DNA from 4 places in the Bradyrhizobium sp. NBAIM01 genome. Region 1 is predicted to be linked to each of the others. Evidence: predicted binding sites of a transcription regulator. Region 1 holds the regulator's gene; each other region holds the start of a gene.
The links. The regulator LexA, encoded in region 1, represses DNA repair genes until DNA is damaged. The targets are predictions, from matches to a motif close to TGTTCNNNNTGTGTTCNG.
Positions count from the first base shown of each region.

Region 1 (5,927 bases):
CCATCGGAGGCCGACTTGCAGGCCGACGATTGACGCGGATCACAAATACCAGGCCAGCACGGCGTCAAGCCTTCCGTTGCCGATAACCGGCAGGGCCACCATTCGGCTCAGCCCGGCTGCGCAGGCTTCGGAGCCGGCGATCGAGCCGTCAGAGGTGAGATCGTCGTTGAGCGCGGGCATGCCGGTGGCCCAGGCGCCGCCGATGCTGCCTTCGCCCCTGGCGATGGACTGCGCCGCATAGCGTGCGGCGAGGTCGGTCTGCGCGCTGCAATCGCCGGCGCGAAAGACCAGCGCCGAACGGTCCTCGTTCGGGACCCAGATCTCGAAGCGTCGTGCAATCGGCGTTGCCTGCGCGGAGAGGAATGTCAGAACCCAGGTCTGGTCGGTACCGGTTCGGTAGGGCACGCCGACGCCGAGATTGATCCCGACCTTGGCGGCGTCCTCCCAGCGCAGGAAGCTCTTGGCGTCGTGCAAGTCCTTGATGATCAGCGGCAGGCCCGCCTTCCAGGTGCGTCCGGGCAGGCCGAAGCCGCGCGGAAATCTGGTGTGGCGGGAGTTGAATTCGAACATGTCCGCGGTGCCGTAATAGCCATCGACGAGCCCCATCTCATGCGAGAGATCAGGATCGTTGTGCCAGAGTTCGATCGCGCCGACATGCGCCTCGTCGTCGCCGCAGAACAGCACCAGCACGGCTTGCAGGAATTCGCCCGCGAACACCGGCACCGCCACGCCGCAGGTGAGGCCGGCCGCAGCGGCCTGATCGGTCCGCTTGAAATAGGAGTTGGCGAATTTCGTGAGGATGACGGGGTGGCCACAGGCCCAGGCCTTGCCGGGAAGTCCCTCGTCATATCCGAAGTGCAGCTCTTCGCTGACGGCTTTGAACGCGGACAGCCCATCGTCGTAGAGGCCGCCGCCGAATTCCAGCCGCATGCGCGTCCGGTCGGGTACCCAAAGTTCAACGACGCGAATGAAGGTCTTCATCGAGCGTGTCCGCCGCCTCAAACCACGACAGCATCGGTCATTTGGCTGCGGAGCGGACGTTCAAAATGCGGGCAGCACGGCCCAAACTTCGTGCGACGACGAGGCGCGGCGGTGGGCTCGCCGATCGAATGTCCTGAAACACAAACTCACCGGGCTCGCCGGCCTCAGCCGGCGACGGCAATTTCAATCCCGGGCTCGGCCTGTCGGCCGAAGGGCGTCAGCCGATCGGCAGGCGCGTGATCGTGGGCCGCGTGTCGGCGACGATCTGCGGCTTGTGCTCGCGCTCGGGGGCTGGCTGCGTCACCGGCAATTGCAGCACGGTCGCGCGCTGGCCTTCGACGAGCTGCGTCACCAGCACGTATTTGCCGTCGGGGAATTCGATCGCGTCATGATGGCGATCGGGAATGTGCGGGTCGATCTTGCCGAACTTGCCGACGCGAGAGTTCACGGTGCGCGTCCAGATCCAGCGGTTGTCGTAGCGGACGTTGTCGGCGAAAGCGAGCTCCGTCCCCGGCAGCAGACAGACCGCGACGGAGGGATCGGCTTCGGAAGCGAAACCGCGCGTCGAGGTGCCGCGGAAGGTTGTCGTGACGATCGTCTCGCCGACTTCGGCGGGGCGCGTCGCGACGGCATGCAGGCTGTAGTCACACATCGGGTGCTCCTCATGCTGGGATAGCGACCCGCGTCTCTTTCGAGGCGCAGGCCTCTATCAGAGTGGAAGCATACAACGCTCTGCTCGGTTATGGGCAAATCTGCGGCTCGCGTCCGCAGCGCGCGATCACATTATCTTTCCCGGATTCGATAGGAACAAACCTCGCGTCCTTGCATTCGGCCGGAGCTATCAGCACTGCCGGCACAACTCTACCGGCGAAGCAGAAATGGCTGCGCGCCTGCGCGGGGGAATGTCGCGCGGGAAGATGGACCGGACAGCCGGCGCAGAACCAGAGAAACCGTCCAGCCGGAGCGGACAAGTATCCGCTCCGATCCTGGATCGCCGATGCCGATCGAAACGCGCGCGGCGCTTGATGTTTCCCGTATCAGTACTTCCGGTAAAGCCCGATCAGCTTGCCCTGGATCTTCACGCGGTTCGGCGGAAGAATGCGGACCTCGTAGGCGGCATTGGCGGGCTCGAGCGCGATCGAGGCGCCGCGGCGGCGGAAGCGCTTGAGCGTGGCCTCCTCGTCGTCGATCAATGCCACCACGATGTCGCCGGTATTTGCGGTCTCGTTGCGCTGGATCAGCGCCATGTCGCCGTCGAGGATGCCGGCCTCGACCATCGAATCGCCGCGCACTTCGAGCGCGTAGTGCTCGCCCGAGCCGAGCATGTCCGGCGGCACGCTGATGGTATGGCTGCGGGTCTGCAGCGCCTCGATCGGCGTGCCGGCGGCGATGCGGCCCATCACGGGCACCGCGACGGGGCGCTCGCCCTCGTCCGCGGGCGGGCTGGAGCTCGCGCGCACCTTGCCGAGATTGCCCTCGATCACGCTCGGGGTGAAGCCACGGCGATTGCCGGCGGCGGCCTGGAGCTCGGGCAGCTTGATCACCTCGATGGCACGGGCGCGGTTGGGCAGGCGGCGAATGAAGCCGCGCTCCTCGAGCGCAGTGATCAGGCGATGGATGCCTGACTTCGAGCGCAGGTCGAGCGCATCCTTCATCTCGTCGAAGGACGGCGGCACGCCGCTTTCCTTCAGACGTTCGCTGATGAACCGCAGAAGCTCGTATTGTTTGCGCGTCAACATCTCGACCAAAGTCCCCCGGTTGATGTCGTTCGATTCCGACACGATGAAGCCGGCACTAAGCCGCTACATCCTCGAAACAAATCATGAACGGACACTATATGTTCGATATGTGTTCCGCAACTGCTTAATTTATGGTGAACGCGGCCAAGCTCGCGGAATGCGTGTGGCTGGGCGGCTCAGACGGGCAGCCGGAGCACCTCGCAAGGCGTGCCGGCCTCGGCCTTCGGCGCGAACGGTGCGCGCACCAGAAGTACCTGTGCCGCAGCGAGATTCGCAAGAAGGGAGGAGTCCTGATGGCTGACCGGAAGGGCGACGCGCGTGCCGTCGTCGCGCTCCTCCAGCCGCGCACGCAGATAGTCCTCGCGCTGGTCGTTGGCGGCGAGATCGCAGCCCAGCACGGCGCGCTCGCGCCGATGATGAATCGCTGAACGGCCCGACAGGGCGCGAATCAAGGGGACCATGAACAGGAAGGCGCACACGTAGGACGACACGGGATTGCCGGGCAGGCCAATCACGCGCATCGCGCCTATCCGACCGTGCATCATCGGCTTGCCCGGCCGGATCGCGATCTTCCAGAACGCCATCGCGATGCCTTCGCCCTTGAGCGCCTGCTGGACCAGGTCGTGGTCGCCGACCGAGGCACCGCCGGTCGTGATCAGGATGTCGGCGCCGCTCTCGCGCGCGCGGCGGATGCCGGCGGACGTCGCCTCCAGTGTATCGGCGGCAATTCCGAGGTCGATGGTCTCGGCGCCCTCGCTGCGGGCGAGCGCATGCAGGGCATAGCCGTTGGAATAGACGATCTGGCCGCGACCAGGCGTGGTGCCCGGCATCACGAGCTCGTCGCCGGTGGCGAGAACGGCAACCCTCGGGCGGCGGATGATGGCGAGATGCGGATGATTCATTCCGGCGGCGAGGGCGAGATCGCGCTCGGTGAGGCGGATTCCCTTGCGCAGCAGCACGTCGCCTTCGCGGAAGTCGACGCCTGCAGGGCGGATGTGCCGGCCGAAAATGGCGGCTTCCTTGATCGTGACATGCTTGCCGTCGGCAGCCGTGTCCTCCTGGATCACGACGGCATCGGCGCCGTCGGGAACGACGCCGCCGGTGAAGATCCGCACGGCTTCGCCGGGGCCGACGCTTCCCGCGAACGGCCGACCCGCCGCGACCTCGCCGACGACGGTCAGCCTGGAATCGATGGCCGCGTCGGCCGTGCGCACGGCATAGCCGTCCATCGCCGACATCGCCTCCGGCGGCTGCGTGCGCCGTGCCGCGACATCGCCGGCGAGCACACGATGGTAGGCCTCGTCGAGGCAAACCATCTGTTCAGCCAGCGGCTCGACGCCGGCCAACACCGCGGCGAGCGCGTCAGAAACCGGCATCAGGGCCACGGGCGAACTCCTGCTGAGCACATCAGTCAATGGGCGGCGAGAGTTCTAGCCGAGTGCAGCCGTGAGGCAAAGCAGCACGCGGGATGATCTATCCTGCATGGTCGCAGGGGGTGGAGGAGGTCGGCTCAACTCCGCCGCGGCATGATGCGGAAGGCGAGACAGACCGGAACGAGGATTGCCATGGCAAGGACGAGAATGACGAGCGCCACGGCCAACATCGTTCAACGCCCCGTCGGATCGCCCGGACTGATGTCCGCGACGTCGGGCGGCTTGGGACCCTGATCCTTGTCCGGCAGCGGGTCCGCCTGGGATTTTAGGTCGGCGGCCTTGCTGATCAGCTTGGCGGAGAGGTCAGAATCCGAGGTGGTTCTGGCGAATTCGAGCAGGAGAGAGGCTTGCTTGGTGAGATAGGTCTTGCCCAGCACGTCGATCAGTCCAATGTAGAAGTCCCAACGGACTCATGAGTCCGAAGGGTGGTATTCCGTTCCCGGAACTCTGTATAAAAATGCACAAAGTGATCAGGTTCCACATTTTCAGCAGTTTTTGTTCCGGCAAGTGAGCGCGCTCCGGGCTTTCCCGCGGCTCAGATCCCCAGTGCTTTCAATGCGTTCCCGACATCACGCGGCGAGGTGACATGCACGGCGGTCAAGCCGCGCGCCCGTGCTCCCTCGATGTTCTCGGCGAGGTCGTCGAAGAACACGATGCGCTCGGCCGGCACGCCGATCGCCGCCACGACATGGTCGAAGGCCTCGGCATCCGGTTTGCGCAGGCCGATGCTGGAGGACAGATACAGCTCGCGGAAATGGCCGAGCAGACCGGCATATTCCTTCGAGAAATGGTCGACGTGCGGCCGATTGGTGTTGGAGAAGGCGTAGAGCGGCATCTGCTTCGCCGCGCGCGGCAGCAGCTCGGCGATATCAGGCATCTCGCCGGCGAAAATCGCGTTCCAGCCTTCCAGGAATTGCGCATCCGAGATGCCGATCCCGAGCGAGGACCGCAGCGAGGCGAAATAGTCCCCATCGCTGATCTTGCCCATCTCGTGCAACCGGTAGGCCTCGTCGCGCACATAGCGCGCGATGATGGCCTCGGGCTGGCAGCCGGCATGTCCCGCCCAGCAGGCGATCGCCTTGGAGAAGTCGATGTCGAGCACAACGCGCCCGAGGTCGAACAGCAGCGCATCCGCGCTGCCGGGAGAGAGCGATGTCATTGCGTCCTTTTCACTTCAGTATGGCGCGTCAGTAACGATAGGGCTCGTGGTCGAACAGCGGGAACGCGCTGAACACGCTGGGCGCGTTGGTGGCGGCCGCCGGATGCAGGCAGGATTTGTCGAGCTCGGCGAATGAGGTGGCGCCCAGGAGGCCGAGGCAGCGCAGCACCTCGTCTTCGAGCAACTCCAGCATCCGCGCGACGCCGGCTTCGCCGGCTGCCGCCAGCGCCCAGCATTGCAGCCGGCCGATGCCGACGAGGTCGGCGCCCGCCGCAATCGCCTTCACGATGTCGGTGCCGCGGCAAAAGCCGCCGTCGACCATGATCCTGGCGCGGCCCTTCACGGCGTCGACGATCTCCGGCAGCACGTGCATGGCGCCGCGGCCGTGGTCGAGCTGGCGTCCGCCATGGTTGGAGACGTAGATCCACTCGACGCCGTGATCGAGCGCGATCTGCGCATCCTCGGCCGTGGCGATACCCTTGAGGATCAGCGGAATTTTGAACGTGTCCTTGATCATCTTCACGGTCCGCCACTCCAGGCCCTTCTGGAAATCGCCGCCGGTGGCGCGCAGGCGGCTCTCGCGAACGTAGCGCTTGGCGATGTCACGTTCACGAC
Region 1 covers NZ_JADYVU010000006.1:208,767-214,693, forward strand. Annotated here, with positions in the region: gene I6F31_RS21300 (ComEC/Rec2 family competence protein) at 1-33, shown strand, start outside; gene I6F31_RS21305 (GAF domain-containing protein) at 40-981, opposite strand; gene I6F31_RS21310 (hypothetical protein) at 1,199-1,633, opposite strand; gene lexA (transcriptional repressor LexA) at 2,019-2,720, opposite strand; gene glp (gephyrin-like molybdotransferase Glp) at 2,897-4,105, opposite strand; gene I6F31_RS21325 (hypothetical protein) at 4,327-4,530, opposite strand; gene I6F31_RS21330 (HAD family phosphatase) at 4,689-5,312, opposite strand; gene I6F31_RS21335 (alpha-hydroxy acid oxidase) at 5,341-5,927, opposite strand, start outside.

Region 2 (5,927 bases), on a different contig from region 1:
CATGCCTGCCTCGAAGCAGGCATAACGATCCTCCACCAGCGTGTTGGCGGTGAGCGCCAGGATCGGCGTCTGGGAATCGCCCAGCGCGGCCTCGTGCGCGCGGATGCGCTTTGTCGCCTCGATGCCGTCGAGCTGCGGCATCTGGATGTCCATCAGCAAGAGATCGTAGGGCGTGCCGGCCGATGACGCGGCGAGCCAGGATTCCAGCGCGGCCTCGCCATGGACGGCAATGACGACGCGATGGCCGAGCTTGGTCAGCAGCGAGCGCATCAGCAAGGCGTTGATTTCGTTGTCCTCGGCGACGAGAATCGACAGGCCTTTCGCCGGCGCGGGGCCGGCGGAGGCCGGCGGCGGCTCCGGCGCGAGATCGGGCGAGGCGACCTCCGGCGTCAGGGCAAGGCGTGCGGCGAGCGAGGCCGCGCGCAGCGGCTTCACCAGAAAGCCGGTGAAAGCCGGCGACAGCTTCTCGTGGCGCGAGCTCGACGTCAGCAGAACGAGGCGCTGCAAGGCATGCGCGCGGGCGGCCTCACCGAGCTGATCGGCCGCGGCTGGGCCGATCGCCCGATCGATCAGCACCGTGTGCCAGGAGCGTTCCGGCAGCAATGCTTCGGCGACCGCCGCATCTGCAACCAGGCAGGTCTGGCCGCCCCAGCGTTCGAGGCGCCGCGCGATGAGCGAGGCTTCGATGCCGTCGGCGACGAGGAGCATCGACTTGCCGGTGAGGTCGGGACTCGGAAATGCGGTCTGCCCAGCGCCGCCTTGCGACGGCGGAAGCGGCACCGCGACCTCGAAGGTCGAGCCCTTGCCCGGCTCGCTCGTGAGCGTGATCCGGCCGCCCATGCGCTTGACGATGCGCTCGCTGATGGCGAGGCCAAGTCCGGTGCCGCCATAGGTGCGGGCGACGCGCTCGTCGGCCTGCTCGAATTCGCGGAAGATGCGCTGCTGGGCTTCGGCTGCGATGCCGATGCCGGTGTCGCGAACCAGGAAGCTGATTTCGGTCGGCCAGATGCCGGGCTCGACGATCAGTGCCACGCCGCCGCTGCTCGTGAACTTGATGGCGTTGCCGGCGAGATTGAGCAGCACCTGGCGCAGCCGTGCGGCGTCGCCGACCACTTCGAGCGGCAGGCGCTCGTCGACATAGGCGGCGATCTCGAGCGACTTCGCCTGCGCGCGGGGCGCGAGCAGCTCGGTGATCTCCTCGACCAGGGTCGAGAGCGCGAAGGGACGTTGATCGAGGTCGAGTTTGCCGGCCTCGATCTTGGAATAGTCGAGCAGCTCCTCGATTAGCGCCATCAAGGCTTCGCCCGAGGTCTTCACCGCCCTGGCATAGGTCGCCTGCTCCGGCGTCAGATCGGTGTCGAGCAACAGGCCGCCCATACCGATGATGCCGTTCAGGGGGGTGCGGATCTCGTGCGAGGCCATCGCCAGGAAGCGCGACTTGGCGCGGTTGGCGGCGTCGGCCTGGTCGCGCGCGTCGGACAATGCGCGCTCGGTCTCGGTGCGGTCGGTGACGTCGCGTCCGACGCTCTGCAACTCGGCGGGCTGGCCGGCATCGAGGCGGACATAGCCCTCGCGCCAGGCGATCCAGCGCGCGCCGAGCGGGGTTGCGATCTTCTGGTCGTGGATGCGCGTGCCGCTGCTCTCGCGGGCACTGTCGCCCTGCTCCAGCACGTCGAAATCGAATCGCGTGCCGACCAGCGCGCTGCGCGCCTGTCCCGCGAGCGCGCAATAGGCCTCGTTGGCAAAGGTGATGCGGCCGTCGGTAGCGCGCAGCACGATGAGGTCGCCCTGCTGCTCGAACAGGCTGCGGGCGCGCTCTTCCGCTTCCTTCAGCTCCCAATTGCGGTCGATCAAGGCTTCGTTGTGGGCGGCGAGCGTCCGCAGCCGCTTATTGACGAAGCGCAGACGCATGCTCAGCGTCGCAAGGCCGAGGCAGGCGAGCGCGAACAGGAAGCTGGCGCCGATCGCAAAGGTGTGGGGATCGTAGCCGGAATTGTCGGACCGGCTGCCGGAGACGAAACCATAGGCGCCGCCGAACGTCGCCGAGAAGATCATGAAGGAGCGGATCGCGAAAGCGAGCCTCGGATGCCGTCGCCTGAAACGACGCATGCGCACCTTGATCCGGAACGTCCGACCCATCGCAACCGACCCTTGCCTGAAACCCCGCCGCCGCGTGCGACGATGGCCCGCCGACCTTGCGAACAAATTGCGGCGGTGGCGCCGCCTCCGAACAGGGTTGACGAGACGTTAACGGGTCAGAGCATGATCCGGACCGAAGGGCCGCGTTAGCGAAAGTGTGCAGCGGTTTTCCTTCGCGACAAACGCGGAACGCGTTTGCGCGGAGATCATGCTCAAACACAAAGCTCTAAAGCGATGCCGCCTGGAAGCGGCCATGGCGGCCGCGGGCGCCGACGATCAGCGCCGCCGCCTCGCGCGGCGAGAACGTCTTTGAGCGCACATAGATGCGGTAATCCGCCGGTCCTTCGCTGGAGAGATAGACCACCTGGCCGCCGTCGACCGGCTGCGCGGCGATCGAGACGAGACGCGTCGAAGGGCTGGCCTGGCAGGTGTCAGGCTCGGAGCCGAGGCCGTCGTCGACCACGGCAAAATCCGCGGCGTCGGCATCCTCGGTGATCTGAACCCGCACCGTTGCCCGCGCGGGATCGTCGGTGAAGGCGACATGCACACCGGCGGTCCAGAACAGCGAGGTGAGCTCGACCGATGTGTCGCCCAGCGCGATGCAGGGATGCGACACCGATCCGATCTCGGCGCGGGCGAACACCGCAGCCGCCAACAGGGGAACAGCCGAGGCCAGGAACTTGAAACGCAACATGACGCTCTACTCGCTAGGCCCCGGGAACTCACAACCGAAACGCGTCGGGCCTTATGGTTTGCAGAGCGTAAAGGAAAGTCGTTACCGCCGGGTTGATGCGCGGAATGATCAAGCCAGCTGGCGCACATCCTCCGCGAGTGCGCGGTACGACAGCGCTTCGGCGAGGTGCAGCCGGCCGATCTTGTCGGCATGGTCGAGGTCGGCCAGCGTGCGCGCCACCCGCAGCACGCGGTGATAGCCGCGCGCCGACAGGCGCATGGTCTCCGCGGCGTCGCGCAGCAGTTTTTGGCCCTGCGCGTCCGGCTTTGCGATCTCCTCCAGCACGGAGGCGGGGGCTTCAGCATTGGTGCGGACATGGGGCAGGCCTGCATCCGCATAGCGCGCCAGCTGGATGTCGCGCGCCGCCGCCACGCGGGCAGCGACCTCGGCCGATCCTTCCGACGGCGGCGGCAGGATCAGGTCGGCGGCCGTCACCGCCGGCACCTCGATGCGCAGATCGATGCGGTCCATCAGCGGACCGGAGATGCGCGCCTGGTAATCGCCGGTGCAGCGGTCGATGCGGCCGCGCTTGCAGGCATAGCCGGGCTCAAACGCATTGCCGCAGCGGCAGGGATTCATCGCCGCGACCAGCATGAAGCGGGCAGGGTAGGTGACGCGATGATTGGCGCGCGACACCGCGACCTCGCCGTTCTCCAGCGGCTGGCGCAGCGAATCCAGCACGCGCGGATCGAACTCCGGCAATTCGTCGAGGAACAGCACGCCCTGATGTGCCAGCGAGATCTCGCCGGGCTTGGCGCGCGCGCCGCCGCCGGTGAGCGCGGCCATGCTGGCGGAATGGTGCGGCGAGCGGAACGGGCGCCGCGCCGTCAGCGCGCCGCCTTCGATCTCGCCGGCGACCGAGGCGATCATCGAGACCTCGAGCAGCTCGCTCGGCGACAGCGGCGGCAGGATCGAGGGCAGGCGCGCGGCCAGCATCGATTTGCCGGCGCCCGGCGCGCCGATCATGAGCAGGTGGTGCCCGCCGGCGGCCGCGATCTCCAGCGCGCGCTTGGCGCTTTCCTGGCCCTTGATGTCGCGCAGGTCGAGCGGCGAGACGGCGGCCTCGTGCACCTTCGGCGTCGGCCGCGACAGCACCTGCGTGCCCTTGAAATGGTTGGCGATCTGGATCAGCGAGTGTGCGGCAATGATCTGGATGTCCGGGCTCGCCCATGCCGCTTCGGAGCCGCAGGACGCCGGGCAGATCAGACCTTCCTCGCGCATATTGGCGCCGATCGCGGCGGGAAGGACGCCGGCCACCGGCGCGATCGAGCCGTCGAGGCCGAGCTCGCCGAGCACGGTGAAGCCGGTCAGCGCATCCGGCGGGATGGCGCCGATCGCGGCCATCAGCCCGAGCGCGATCGGCAGGTCGTAATGGCTGCCCTCCTTCGGGAGGTCGGCCGGGGCCAGATTGACGATGATCCGCCGCGCCGGCAGCGCCAGCCCCGAGGCGATCAGCGCCGAGCGCACCCGCTCGCGCGCCTCCGACACCGCCTTGTCCGGCAGGCCGACGATGGCAAAGGCCGGCAGGCCGGGCGCGACCTGCACCTGCACGTCGACCGCGCGGGCCTCGATCCCCTCAAAGGCGACGGTAGAAACCCGCTGAACCATGCCGAACCAGCCTGCCCTTTGCTGCAATTAGGGGTAGCAGAGCGCGGCCGTTTCCGCAAGAACAATACGGGAACAATCGCTTGGCGGCCGGTCAAATCCTAACCAATCGTAAACGCAGCCCAGACACTACGTCTCGAATGCCCCCTTCTCTCCTCAGCACATTCCAACGAATGTCCGCTACTCCTAGGGCTGCGGGATGGGCCGTGGTCTAACGGGTGAACAGTTCAAATGCTTGCAAATCGCCGGAGAAGCGAACGTCGGGTGTGCAGCCGTCTCGCCAAGATTCATTTTGGCGCGGGCTCGCTGCCGCGGGATTGCACGATCACGGACATTTCGGATGGCGGCGTGAAAGTGGTGGCGGAATTTCTGGAAGTGCCGCCGCAATTCACCATCATCTTCGCGCCTGATTATTCCCGCCAATGCCGCCTGCGCTGGCGCATCGGCTGCGAATTCGGCGCCGAGTTCGTCGACTGAACCTCAACAGGCGCGCCTCCTTAACGGGACTTTAGCGTTAATGGGTAAGCATCTCTGATCAGTTGCCGAGTGATCAGAGTATGCCCAAGCGTTCGTTCCTCGCCTTATCCCCGGCGGGATATCTGTGTTCCGCCGTCCTGATCCTCGCGCTCGGCGGCTGTCAGACGGCCGGCATCGACGACGTCACCGGTGCGCTCGGCGGCAAGCGGGAGTCCGCCGCCAAGCTTGACGGCAAGTCCGACAGCAAGGCCGACCCCACGCCGGAGATGGACGCACTTCGCGAGCGTTATCGCGCCAAGCCGAGCGATCCCGCCATTGCTCTCGAATACGGCAAGGCGCTGCGTGGCAGCGGCCAGCGCGCGCAGGCGGTCGCAGTGCTGGAGCAGGCCGTGCTCGCCCGTCCTGGCAACAAGGCGCTGCTCGCCGGCTACGGCCGCGCGCTCGCCGACAACGGCAATTTCCAGCAGGCCTTCGACGTCCTCGGCCGGGCGCATTCGCCCGAGGATCCCGATTGGCGCATCCTGTCGGCGCAGGGCGCTGTGCTCGACCAGCTCGGCCGCAACGAGGAAGCCCAGCAATATTACGCCGCGGCGTTGAAGATCGTGCCGAACGAGCCGACCGTGCTGTCCAATCTCGGCCTGTCCTACATGCTGCAGAATAATCTATCGAAGGCGGAACAGGTGCTCGGCCGCGCCCATCAGCGCAATCAGAACGATGCGCGGGTCCGCGCCAATCTGGCGCTCGTGCTGGGATTGCAGGGTCGCGAGGCCGAGGCCGAAATCCTCGTCAAGGCAGATCTGCCGCCGGACCAGGCCGCGGCCAAGGTCGCGGCGCTGAAGCAGCTGCTGGCGAAAAAGCAGCAGCGGGCGGACAGGTAGTCCGCCCTAGAGCATGATCCGGACCCGAAGGGCCGCGTCAGCGCAAAGTGTGAAGCGGTTTTCCCTCGCGACAAACGCGGAAGGCGTTTGCGCGG
Region 2 covers NZ_JADYVU010000011.1:142,245-148,171, forward strand. Annotated here, with positions in the region: gene I6F31_RS28440 (PAS domain-containing hybrid sensor histidine kinase/response regulator) at 1-2,139, opposite strand, end outside; gene I6F31_RS28445 (hypothetical protein) at 2,366-2,833, opposite strand; gene I6F31_RS28450 (YifB family Mg chelatase-like AAA ATPase) at 2,942-4,480, opposite strand; gene I6F31_RS28455 (PilZ domain-containing protein) at 4,709-4,954, shown strand; gene I6F31_RS28460 (tetratricopeptide repeat protein) at 5,035-5,832, shown strand.
Region 2: I6F31_RS28450 (YifB family Mg chelatase-like AAA ATPase) is a predicted target of LexA. The motif match lies at 4,538-4,555, and genes of this name have one in related genera.

Region 3 (5,927 bases), on a different contig from region 1:
ACCGATGTGGTGCCGCCCGGCGACGAGAGCGCCTGGAGCGTCGGCGCGTTCTCCGGAGAGGTGAAGGACGGCGTGCTGCATGGCCGCGGCGCGGTCGACATGAAAGGCGGCATCGCCTGCTCGGTCGCCGCGGTGCTGGAGCATCTCGCCGCCAACGGCGGCAAGCCGCGCAGCGACGGAAAGGGCTCGATCTCGTTCCTGATCACCGGCGACGAGGAAGACGTCTCGATCAACGGCACCATCAAGCTGCTGAAATGGGTCGCCGAGCGCGGCGAGAAATTCGACCATTGCGTGCTCGGCGAGCCCTCCAACGTCGAGGCGCTCGGCGACACCATCAAGATCGGCCGGCGCGGCTCGCAATCCGGCACGCTCGTCGTCGACGGCGTGCAGGGCCACGTCGCCTATCCGCACCGCGCCTCCAATCCGGTGCCTGATATCTCGCGGCTGATCGTCGCGATCTCCGACGAGCCGCTCGACCATGGCAGCGCGCAATTCCAGGCGTCCAATCTCGAATTCGTCTCGGTCGACGTCGGCAACAAGGCCTTCAACGTCATCCCCGGCGAGGCCCGCGCAAGATTCAACATCCGCTACAACGACAACCACACCCAGGCGAGCTTGCGTGAATTGGTGGAGACGCGTCTCGCCAAAGCCTGCGGCAACCGCATCAAGGCCCGCATCGTGTGGGAGCCCTCCAACTCGAACGTGTTCGTGACCAAGCCGGGTCCGTTCACCGATCTCGCGGTCTCCGCGATCGAGGAGGTGACGGGACGCAAGCCCGAGCTGTCGACGTCAGGCGGCACGTCGGATGCGCGGTTTATTTCAAGCTATTGCCCCGTGATCGAGTTCGGCCTGGTCGGGCAGACCATGCACCAGATCGACGAGCGCGTGCCGGTGGCGGATCTGGAGAGGCTGACGAAAGTGTATCGCGGGATTTTGGCGCGGTATTTTGCTTGAGGCAGTGTTGCCTCCACAAACACGACCGTCATCGCCCGGCTTGACCGGGCGATCCAGTATTCCAGAGACGGCAGTGATTGAGCCGAGAGGCCGCGGCGTACTGGATGCCCCGGTCAAGCCGGGGCATGACACCGAGGTTTGGCGAGAGCATGCCCGCTCTCTGCGCCGCTCGCCTAATAATCCACCTTCATCAAATACAGCCCCTCGGGCGGGGCGACAATGCCGCAGGCGGTGCGGTTGCGGGCTTTGAGTGCGGCGGAGAGATCGTCGGCGGTCCAGCGGCCCTCGCCGACCCAGACCAGGGATCCCACCATCGAGCGCACCTGGCTGTGCAGGAACGAGCGCGCCGAGGTGATGACGTTGATCTCGCGGCCATCGCGGATCACGTCCAGCTGGTCGAGCGTCTTCTCCGGCGATTTGGCCTGGCACTCGGTGTCGCGAAAGGTGGTGAAATCGTGCTTGCCGAGCAGGCGCTGCGCCGCCGCGTGCATTGCGTCGGCATCGAGCTTGCGCGGCACGCGCCAGGCGTGGCCGACATCGAGCGCGAGATTGGCGCGAGTGTTGACGATGCGATAGCGGTAGTGGCGCTTGACCGCCGAGAAGCGCGCCTCGAAATCGTCGGGCACGATCTCGGCCTCGAGCACCGCGATCGGATGCGGGCGCAGATGCGCGTTGAGCCCGTCGCGAAAACGGCCCGGCGGAAACTGCTTGTCGACGTCGACATGGGCGACCTGGCCGCGCGCATGCACGCCGGCATCGGTGCGGCCGGCACCGTGCACGCGCAGATCCGCCCCGGTCATCGCCTTCACGGCCGCCTCGAGCGCGCCCTGCACCGACGGCAGCGTGTCCTGCACCTGCCAGCCGAAGAACGGCGCGCCGTCATATTCGATGGTGAGCTTGTAGCGGGGCATCGTGTCCAGTTTCGTCGTCATTGCCCGCCTTGTGCGCTGTTGCGCACTGGGGCGGACAATCCAGTACTCCGCAGCTTATCCGATTGACCGAGAAGCCTCGGCGTACTGGATACCCCGCCTTCGCGGGGTATGACAGTGTCAGGTGAATTTGGATCCCGCCTTTAACGGCACGCCGCGCAGGAAGTCCGCGGCCTGCATGCGGGCCTTGCCCTCGCGCTGCAGCTCGATGATGCGGATGGCGCCGTCGCCGCAGGCGACGATAAGCTGATCGTCGAGCACGTCGCCAGGCGCGCCGGCGCCTTGCGCCAACTCGCAACGCAGGATTTTGACGCGGGCATCGTCAAGCTCGCTCCAGGCGCCGGGGAAGGGCGAGAGGCCATGGACGTGGCGCAGCACCGCGCGCGCGGGCCTGGTCCAGTCGATCCGCGCCTCGGCCTTCTCGATCTTGGCGGCGTAGGTGACGCCGTCCGCGCTCTGCGCCTTGAGCTGGAGCCCGCCGCGTTCGAGCGCGGCCATCGCGCGCACCATCAGGTCGGCCCCCAACCGGGACAGGCGATCGTGCAGGTCGAGCGCGGTCATGCTGTCGGTGATCGTGATGCGCTCGGCCATGGCGACGTCGCCGGTATCTAAGCCGACATCCATCTTCATCACCATCACGCCGCTCTCGGCATCATCAGCCATGATGGCGCGGTTGATCGGCGCGGCGCCGCGCCAGCGCGGCAACAGCGATGCGTGCAGATTGTAGCAGCCGAGTTTTGGCGCATCGAGGATCGCCTGCGGCAGGATCATGCCATAGGCGACGACGACGGCCGCGTCCGCATCGAAGGCGCGGAACTCGGCCAGCGCCTGCTCGGTCTTCAGAGTCTTCGGCGTCAGCACGGGAATGCCAAGCTTTCGCGCGGCCTCCTCGACCGGGGTCGGCTGCAATTGCAGGCCCCGCCGGCCGCCCGGCTTCGGCGCGCGGGTGTAGACGGCCGCGATCTCGTGGCCGTGCGCGACCAGCTCGAGCAGCGTCGGCACGGAGAAATCGGGCGTGCCCATGAAGATGAGGCGGAGGGGCATTTGACGAGACAATCCTTGAAACGAGCAAGGTACTCGTCATGGCCGGGCTTGTCCCGGCCATCCACGTTCGTCCTGCTCGCGGCGGCAAAGAACGTGGATGCCCGGGACAAGCCCGGGCATGACGGCGGAGGAATTATCACTCCGCCGCGCGCTTGGCGGCTTTCTCGAACTTCTTCATGACGCGGTCGCGCTTGAGCTTGGACAGATAGTCGACGAACAGCACGCCGTTGAGATGGTCGATCTCGTGCTGGATGCAGGTGGCGTAGAGCCCTTCGGCATCTTCCTCGTGCACCTTGCCGTCGAGATCGGTGAAGCGCACGCGCACCTTCGCGGGCCGCTCGACCTCCTCGTAATATTCCGGGATCGAGAGGCAGCCTTCCTCGTAGACCGACAGTTCCTCGGACGAGGCGATGATCTCTGGATTGATGAAGACGCGCGGCAGCGGCTTGGTCTCGCCGTTCTCATCGCGCTTGGCGAGGTCCATGGTGATCAGGCGCAGCGGCTGCGCGACCTGGATCGCCGCCAGCCCGATGCCGGGCGCGTCGTACATGGTCTCGAACATGTCGTCGGCAAGCTTGCGGATCTCCGCCGTGACCTTCTCGATCGGCTTGGAGACCAGGCGCAGCTGCTTGTCGGGCAGGATGATGATTTCTCTGAGGGCCATGGCCGCGATTTAAGCCGCGCGCCGGATGCGGTCAATGCGGCCCGGAACCCGTTAACCCCTCGCTAACCATAAAACTTCACCTTTCATTAACCATGAAAATTAGGGCCCGGTTAACCCAGAATGTTCCCTCTTCGTTCGCGAGAGCGCAGCGAATCGGCTACAAGGCGGCATGAACGAGATCATTGTCATGCTGGGCGACTGGCCGGTGCGCATCGTCGATGCGCTGATCGGCTTCGGTGCGCTCGTCCTCATCCTGCTGGTTGTGATTGCGGTTGTGATCGCGCGCTCGGGGCGGCGTGGCGCGGAACTCGCCATGGCGAACGCAATCCGTGCCGACGAGCTCGAGGAGCGGCTCGCCCAGGTGCTGCACGCCCAGAGCGAGGCCTCGGGGCGGGTCGACGCCATGACCCAGGCGCTCGCCGGCCGCCAGGCCGAGATGGCGCGCGCCGTCAACGAGCGACTTGATTCGGTGACGCATCGGGTCGGCCAGTCCATGGAACATTCGACCCGCAACACCATGGAGAGCCTGCGCGCGCTGCATGAACGGCTCGGCATCATCGACAACGCGCACAAGAACCTCACCGACCTCACCACGCAGGTGACCACCCTGCGCGACGTGCTCGCCAACAAGCAGTCGCGCGGCGCCTTCGGCCAGGCGCGGATGGAGGCGATCGTTCAGGACGGTCTGCCCAAGGGCTCCTACGAGTTCCAGTTCACGCTCTCGACCGGCAAGCGGCCGGACTGCGTCGTGTTCCTGCCCGATCAGCGCCCGCTCTGCATCGACGCGAAGTTTCCGCTGGAGGCGATGACGGCGCTGCACGACGCCCGCACCGACGAGGAGCGGCGCGTTGCCACGCAGCGGCTGCGCGGCGACGTGATGAAGCATGTCAGCGACATCGCGGAAAAATACCTCGTCACCGGCGAGACCCAGGAGATGGCGCTGATGTTCGTGCCGTCGGAATCGGTCTATGCCGAGATCCATGACGGCTTCGACGACGTGATCCAGAAGGCCTATCGCGCCCGCGTCGTGCTGGTGTCGCCGTCGCTGCTGATGCTCGCGATCCAGGTGATGCAGCAGATCATGAAAGACGCGCGCATGCGCGACGCCGCCGACCAGATCCGCACCGAGGTGATCAAGCTCGGCGACGATTTGGGGCGCCTGCGCGACCGCGTGCTCAAGCTGCAAAAGCATTTTGCCGACGTGAACGAGGACGTCCGCCAAGTGCTGATCTCCGCCGACAAGATCGAAAAGCGCGCAGGCCGCATCGAGGAGCTCGATTTCAGCAAGAGCGATGCGCCGGAGACACCGCGGCTGGTGGCGACGGGAGCGGCAGAGCTGTTTCCGCGCAAGCTCCAGGCGGGGGAGTGAGACTAGGGCACACTGTCGTGCCCCGCGAAGGCGGGGCACCCAGTACGCCGTGACGATCGTTGTTAAGCCGACGTGCCGGTGTTTACTGGATCGCCCGCCTTCGCGGACGATGACGGCGGAATGGAAGGCGAAGATGGATCCACGCCAGTACTACGTGTACATTCTCGCCAGCCGAATTGGCGGTACGCTCTATATCGGCGTGACGAACGATCTCATCCGCCGGTGGCGCAGCACAGGTTGAAGGTCATCGAAAGCTTCACGGAGAAGTACGACGTCGCCCGACTTGTCTATTTCGAGCAGTTCGACCATCCCGAGAATGCGATCAAGCGGGAGAAGCGGTTGAAGAAGTGGAATAGGGCCTGGAAGGTCCGCTTGATCGAGCAGCATAACCCAAACTGGGATGACCTCTATCCTGGGATAGCCGGACCATCATGATGGCGTCATGCTCAATGTCATGCCCCGCGAAGGCGGGGCATCCAGTATTCCGCAGCCCGTGTGGTTGAACCGAGACGCCGCGGAGTACTGGATCGTCCGCCTTCGCGGACGATGACACCGAGCGTGTTGGAAGCTCTCCCGTCTCACCAGCTACCGCGAGAGTCTTTTCCCCCAGAATCTGCTAACACGCCCCCATGACCGCACCCGACGCGACCTCCCCCGCCGCGACTTCCACCGCCTCGCCCTCCTGGCGCGACAGCCTTGCTGTTTACCTGCAGCCGCGCGTGCTGATCGTGCTGTTTCTCGGCTTCTCCTCGGGGCTGCCGCTGGCGCTGTCGGGCTCGACGCTGCTGGTGTGGATGGCCGAAGCCGGGGTCGATCTTGGAACGATCGGGCTGTTTGCGCTGGTTGGAACGCCATACACGTTCAAGTTCCTGTGGGCGCCGCTGGTCGATGCGCTGCATGTGCCGTTGTTCACGCAGGCCTTCGGACGTCGCCGCGGGTGGCTGGTGTTTGCGCAGCTGCTGCTGAT
Region 3 covers NZ_JADYVU010000007.1:87,977-93,903, reverse strand. Annotated here, with positions in the region: gene dapE (succinyl-diaminopimelate desuccinylase) at 1-954, shown strand, start outside; gene truA (tRNA pseudouridine(38-40) synthase TruA) at 1,128-1,865, opposite strand; gene fmt (methionyl-tRNA formyltransferase) at 2,004-2,927, opposite strand; gene def (peptide deformylase) at 3,064-3,591, opposite strand; gene rmuC (DNA recombination protein RmuC) at 3,761-4,960, shown strand; partial or broken gene I6F31_RS22635 (GIY-YIG nuclease family protein) at 5,094-5,395, shown strand; gene I6F31_RS22630 (MFS transporter) at 5,590-5,927, shown strand, end outside.
Region 3: rmuC (DNA recombination protein RmuC) is a predicted target of LexA. The motif match lies at 3,713-3,730, and genes of this name have one in related genera.

Region 4 (5,927 bases), on a different contig from region 1:
GAGCACACCTACTTCGGCAGCAGCGCCTTCAGCTTGTCCATGTCGCGCGTGTTCATCTTGAAACCGCCGGGCATGACGATGTCGCCGGGCTTCTGATCCGGCTTGCAGGCCCCGAGCCACTTGGCTTGCAGCGTCGTCGTGCTATCGCGCCCCGCCGCACCGGCAACGCCGCCTTTGGCGTGTGAGGTCGTCTTCACCGTGTAGGCCGAGTTGAAGTCTCCGGTGATCTCGGCATGCGAGGTCGTGCTGACACCGGCGACGCTGCACTCGGAATCGCTGACATAGCCGGTCGCGGTCTTCTTGATCTCCTGCTTGGCGCAGATCTGCTTGGCCATCGGGGAGACGTTGTTGCTCATCTCCTTGTCGACGGTCTCGTCGGTGCAGTGCTGCATGGTCATCTCGGGCATGGGCGAGCCCGATGTGACCAGCTTCATCTCCCAAAGACCGGCCTTGCGCAGCGGCAGTTCGTCGGCGCCGGCGCTGCCTGCCGACAATGCGAGGCAAAGCGTCGAGCCGAGCAAAGCGAGTTTGCGCGTCATGAGGGAAGCTCCCGGCTGAGAGAGGTGCGGCGCCTACGACAGCGCCTCAGTACAGCGTGCGGATCGGCCGGTCGGCGGCGCCATAGGGCACCCAGCGGCAGGAGAACGAGATGTAGCCGCCCTCATAGGCCTGCACGCCCAGGAATTTCGCGACCTTGCCGTAGCGGGCGCAGTGATCGACGGCGACCTGACGCGCATCGACCTGGGTCGCCATCGAATAGGCGATGATGCCGCCGGTGTCGTTGCCCTTGAACGGCGGCACCAGAGAAAAGATGTCGGCGCGCGCCGACTGGCTCGCCATGCCCGAGACGATCAGGCTGGCAAGAAGGCCCGCGGCCGCAATGATTCGCATTCCCGTCACTCCAATTGGCTGGCGCCAGTCTACGGTGCCGGGACGGACGTGAAAAGAACCGAACCCCTGTTGGCCGCGACATCCTGGTCAAGTCCTGGCGAAGTGTTGCCGCGCTGCACTTGACCCGCCCCAACCTTCGCGGCACCGTCCAGCCTTCGCAAGACCTTAGCTGTCCGGATTGACCATGCGCGCCCCCTCCCTGAAATCGCTCCGCTTTGCCGCCGTGCTCGGCCTCATGTTGGGAGCGCTGTCGCTCGGCGAGGCCAGGGCCGCCAATCCGCTCGAGCTGAATTTCTGGCTGAGCGGGCCGCGCTATGACGGTGCCGTCGCCCCTTGCGACTGGGCTCTGCCGAGGATCGTGCACGAGTTCGCCGAAAAGGAATACACGTTCTGGAATTCTTCGTTGCAGATCACCGGTTTCTCCGCCGTTCGCGAGACGGCGTTCCGGCCCTGGCAGTCCGACAACATTCCGCGCCGCTATTGCACCGGTGAGGCCATGCTCAATGACGGCAAGGCGCGCAAGGTGCATTTCTCGATCATCGAGGATGGCGGCTTTGCCTCCTACGGCAACGGTGTCGAATGGTGCGTCGTCGGCGTCGACCGCAACTGGGCCTACAATCCGGCCTGCCGCGCCGCCAAGCCCTGATCAACAGCGGCGGATTCGGGCTGATCAGCCAGCCGATGACTGCCGCCCCAATTTTGTTCTTGAAATGTTCCCATCGCCTGCTAGGCTGTGTGTGCACAGTCTAGTTGAGGGGCGTCGCCATGTTTCACTTCAGATTGCGTTCGTTGTCCCGTTTGATGATTTCGCTCACTCTTGCTGCGGGGTTGGCTAGCCTCGCCGGCGGTGCGAAGGCACAGGACAAGCGGCAGAACGCCCCGGGCGAGTTCGATTTCTATGTGCTGGCGCTTTCATGGTCGCCCTCGTTCTGCGAGGAAGCGGCCGAACGCGGCGGCCGGTCCCAGATGCAATGCGGCGGACGGCCCTACGCCTTCGTGGTGCATGGGCTGTGGCCGCAATACGAGAACGGTTTTCCGGAATACTGCCAGCGGCCGGCGCCGCGGCTGAACCGCAATATCGTTTCCTCGATGCTCGATTTGATGCCGGCGCCGGGCCTGATCTTCAACGAATGGGACAAGCACGGCACCTGCTCCGGGCTGGAGGGCCGCGGCTATTTCGAGATGATCCGCAAGGCGCGCGCTGCGATCAAGATCCCGCCCGAATATCTCGATCTGGCGCAGGCCAAGACCGTCGCGCCGGCGGAGGTCGAGGAGGCCTTCGTCAAGGCCAATCCGGGTCTCAGCAATGCCGCCGTCTCGGTCACCTGCAACCGGACGCGGCTGTCCGAGGTCCGCATCTGCCTCAGCAAGGACCTGCAATTCCGCGCCTGCGACGAGATCGAGCGCCGCGCCTGCCGCCGCGACCAGGTGACGATGCCGCCGATCAGGGGCGGGTAGCTCAGTCATTGCGAGCGCAGCGAAGCAATCCAGAGTGCCTCCGCGGACGCATTTCTGGATTGCTTCGCTGCGCTCGCAATGACAGGGGGTTAGGATCGCGCCAGACAACGTAGTCCTCTCCGCCATGAACTACCGCCACGCCTTCCACGCCGGCAGCTTCGCCGATGTCATCAAGCACATCGTGCTGGCGCGCATCCTCACTTATCTGCAGGACAAGCCGGCAGCGTTCCGCGTCATCGACACCCACGCCGGCGCCGGCCTCTACGATCTCAACAGCGACGAGGCGCGCCGCGGCGGCGAATGGCTGACCGGCATCGCGCGGCTGCTGCAGGCGCGCCTGTCCAACGAGAGCGCAGCGCTGACGAAGCCCTATCTCGACATCGTCCGCGCCTTCAACCCAAAGGGGGAGCTCAAGGCCTATCCGGGCTCGCCGTTGATCGCGCGCGGCCTGCTCAGGCCGCAGGACCGGCTCGTCGCCTGCGAGCTCGAGCCGAAGGCCCGCAAAGCGCTGATCGATGCGCTGCGCCGCGACGAGCAAGCCCGCGTGGTCGATCTCGACGGCTGGGTGGCGCTGCCGGCCTTCGTGCCGCCGAAGGAGCGGCGTGGCCTCGTGCTGATCGATCCGCCCTTCGAGGCCAAGGACGAGTTCGAGCGGCTCGGCGAAGCCTTCTCGGCAGCGTTCGCGAAATGGCCGACCGGTATCTACGTAATCTGGTATCCCGCCAAGAACCGGCGCGCCACCGACACGCTGGCGCAAACCGTGGCGCGGCTCGCAGCTGCAGCAAAGCCGCCTGGAAAATGCCTGCGCCTCGAATTCAGCGTCGCGCCGCAAGCCGACAGCGCCGCCCTCACCTCCACCGGTCTCCTGATCGTCAACCCGCCCTACACGCTGCACGGCGAGCTCAAGACCATTCTGCCGGAGCTGGAAATACCGCTCGGCCAGGGCGGTGCTGCCAGATTCCGGCTGGAGGTGCCCAAGCCTTAGCGCCAAGCATTGACGCCAAGCCGTAACACTCCGGCATTCTTGGGAAAAATATGCAGGACCGGTAGTCAATCTGCAAAGAACCGTATTATGCTATTTCCGTGACTGGCTTTACGTTCCGCTTCCGCGAATGGTTGCGGCGGAGTGAAGGCCCTAAGAAAGATCCCGCCGGACCGATCAGGTCCGTCCAAGGATGGCCAGCTCCCGGGCTCCGTAAGGCCCGGTCATGTCGCGACGTGAGTCTGCGTCGCGACGGAGGAGCAATGAGGGGGAGTTTCCCGATGGCCATGACGGGAACGGTCAAGTTCTTCAACGGCGAGCGCGGCTACGGCTTCATCAAGCCTGACGACGGCGGTCGCGACGTCTTCGTTCACATCACTGCTGTGGAGCGGGCGGGACTGAAGGACCTTGCCGAAGGACAGCGTATTACTTTCGAAGTCGAACCGGACAAGAAGGGGAAGGGACCGAAGGCGGTCAATCTGGTGATCCTCTCCTAGCGATCCTGGCAAAAAAAAATCCCGGCCGCGAGCGGCCGGGAGGCTGGTCCGGTATTTTCTTCTTTGGATGTCAGAAGCGATAATTCACGCCTGCGCGGACAACGTTGGCGCTATAGCCGTTTGACACGCCCGTGATTGCGAACTGGCTGGTCGACAGATCGATGTAGAGATATTCGAGCTTGGCGCTCCAGTTCGGCGCGAGGCCGACTTCCGCACCGGCGCCGATGGTCCAGCCCGCGGTGGTGTGCGACTCCGACCAGCCGAAGGTCTGCGCGCGCAGCTCGCCGAAGGCGAGACCGGCGGTGCCGTAGAACAGCACGTTGTTGAACGCATAGCCGGCGCGGCCGCGCAGGGTGCCGAACCACGGGTTGGAGAACTTCCACGGCGCAAACGTGTCGTCGGCGCCGGCGGCCTGGATGTCGCCCTCGACGCCGAACACCCACGGGCCGTTCTGGAAATTGTAGCCGGCCTGCACACCGGCGACGAAGCCGGACGGCTTGGTGGGGTTGTTGTCGACCGAGCCCCATTCATAGCCGATATTGCCGCCGAGATAGGGACCCGCCCAGCTATAGGCATTGAGCGGCTGATTGACGGTATAGGGCGCGCGCTGCCCGTATTGGAGATCAGCGGCCTCTGCCGAAGCTGTCCAGCCGGCCGCAACCAACGCGGCTGCGCCCACAACGAGCCTCTTCATCACTCACTCCAACGCCACTGTCGCAACCCGAGCGATGCCCGCGCCGCCGCGCGAGCAAAACCGCATGGTTACGGAACCAAGAGCTTTTCGCGTAGGATTTATCGAGAGTTTTAAGTTAAAGGGCTGTTAAGCCGGGTTACCGCCCGCTTAACAGACTTAAGGAAGCGTTACCGGGAGCTGCCCGCCATCCTCTGTGCGTGCCGCATGGCCGGAACTTCAAATCAGTCCCCCCAGCGCCTAAATTCGTCCCATGGTTCACGATTCCCCCGACAATCCGGACGACCGCGCGCGCAAGGCGCCGCCGGCTGCGAGCGACACGCCGCCCGAGCGGCTGGCCGGGCCGGACGTAGATCCCGCGGCGGCAGGGGGCGATGACGAGGACGATGCCCTGCTGCCGGACATCCTGGAAGAGAGCGGCGCCGTCGGCGAAGGCCCGCTCGCGACCGGTCACGAGGCGATCGAGCGCGCGGTCCGCCTCGCACCGACCTCGCCTGGCGTCTATCGTATGCTCAATGCGAACGCCGACGTGCTCTATGTCGGCAAGGCCAAGAACGTCAAAAAGCGCCTGTCCAGTTATGCGCGCCAGAGTGCGCCGCTGCCGGCCCGCATCCTGCGCATGATCGCGGCCACCGTCACGGTGGAGATCGTCTCGACCACGACCGAGACCGAGGCGCTGCTGCTGGAAGCCAACCTGATCAAGCAGCTGCGGCCGCGCTTCAACGTGCAGCTTCGCGACGACAAGTCGTTCCCCTACATCCTGATCACCGGCGACCATTGGGCGCCGCAGATCCTGAAACATCGCGGTGCGCAGACCCGGCCCGGGCGCTATTTCGGCCCGTTTGCCTCCGCCGGCGCGGTCAACCGCACCATCACGGCGCTGCAGCGCGCGTTCTTGATCCGCTCCTGCACTGATTCCTTCTTCGAGAGCCGCACCCGGCCCTGCCTGCTCCACCAGATCCGCCGCTGCGCCGCACCCTGCACCCGGGAGATCGATTTCGGCGGCTATTCGACGCTGGTGCGCGAGGCCAGCGACTTCCTCTCCGGCAAGAGCCATGCGGTGAAGCAGGAGCTCGCCGGCGAGATGGAGAAGGCCTCGAACGAGCTCGAATTCGAGCGCGCCGCACTGTACCGCGACCGCCTCGCCGCGCTGTCGGCGATCCAGTCGCAGCAGGGCATCAATCCGCGCACGGTGGAGGAAGCCGACGTGTTCGCCATCCACCAGGAGGGCGGCTTCTCCTGCGTCGAGGTGTTCTTCTTCCGCACCGGACAGAACTGGGGCAACCGCGCCTACTTTCCGCGCGCGGAGAAGAGCTTTACCCCGGAGGAGGTGCTGGGATCCTTCCTGGCGCAGTTCTACGACGACAAGCCGCCGCCGAGAAACATCCTGCTCTCGCACGATATCGAG
Region 4 covers NZ_JADYVU010000007.1:309,142-315,068, reverse strand. Annotated here, with positions in the region: gene I6F31_RS23785 (DUF3617 family protein) at 9-539, opposite strand; gene I6F31_RS23780 (hypothetical protein) at 586-891, opposite strand; gene I6F31_RS23775 (hypothetical protein) at 1,076-1,537, shown strand; gene I6F31_RS23770 (ribonuclease T2) at 1,657-2,349, shown strand; gene rlmJ (23S rRNA (adenine(2030)-N(6))-methyltransferase RlmJ) at 2,474-3,334, shown strand; gene I6F31_RS23760 (cold-shock protein) at 3,613-3,828, shown strand; gene I6F31_RS23755 (outer membrane protein) at 3,899-4,522, opposite strand; gene uvrC (excinuclease ABC subunit UvrC) at 4,773-5,927, shown strand, end outside.
Region 4: I6F31_RS23770 (ribonuclease T2) is a predicted target of LexA. The motif match lies at 1,592-1,609, and genes of this name have one in related genera.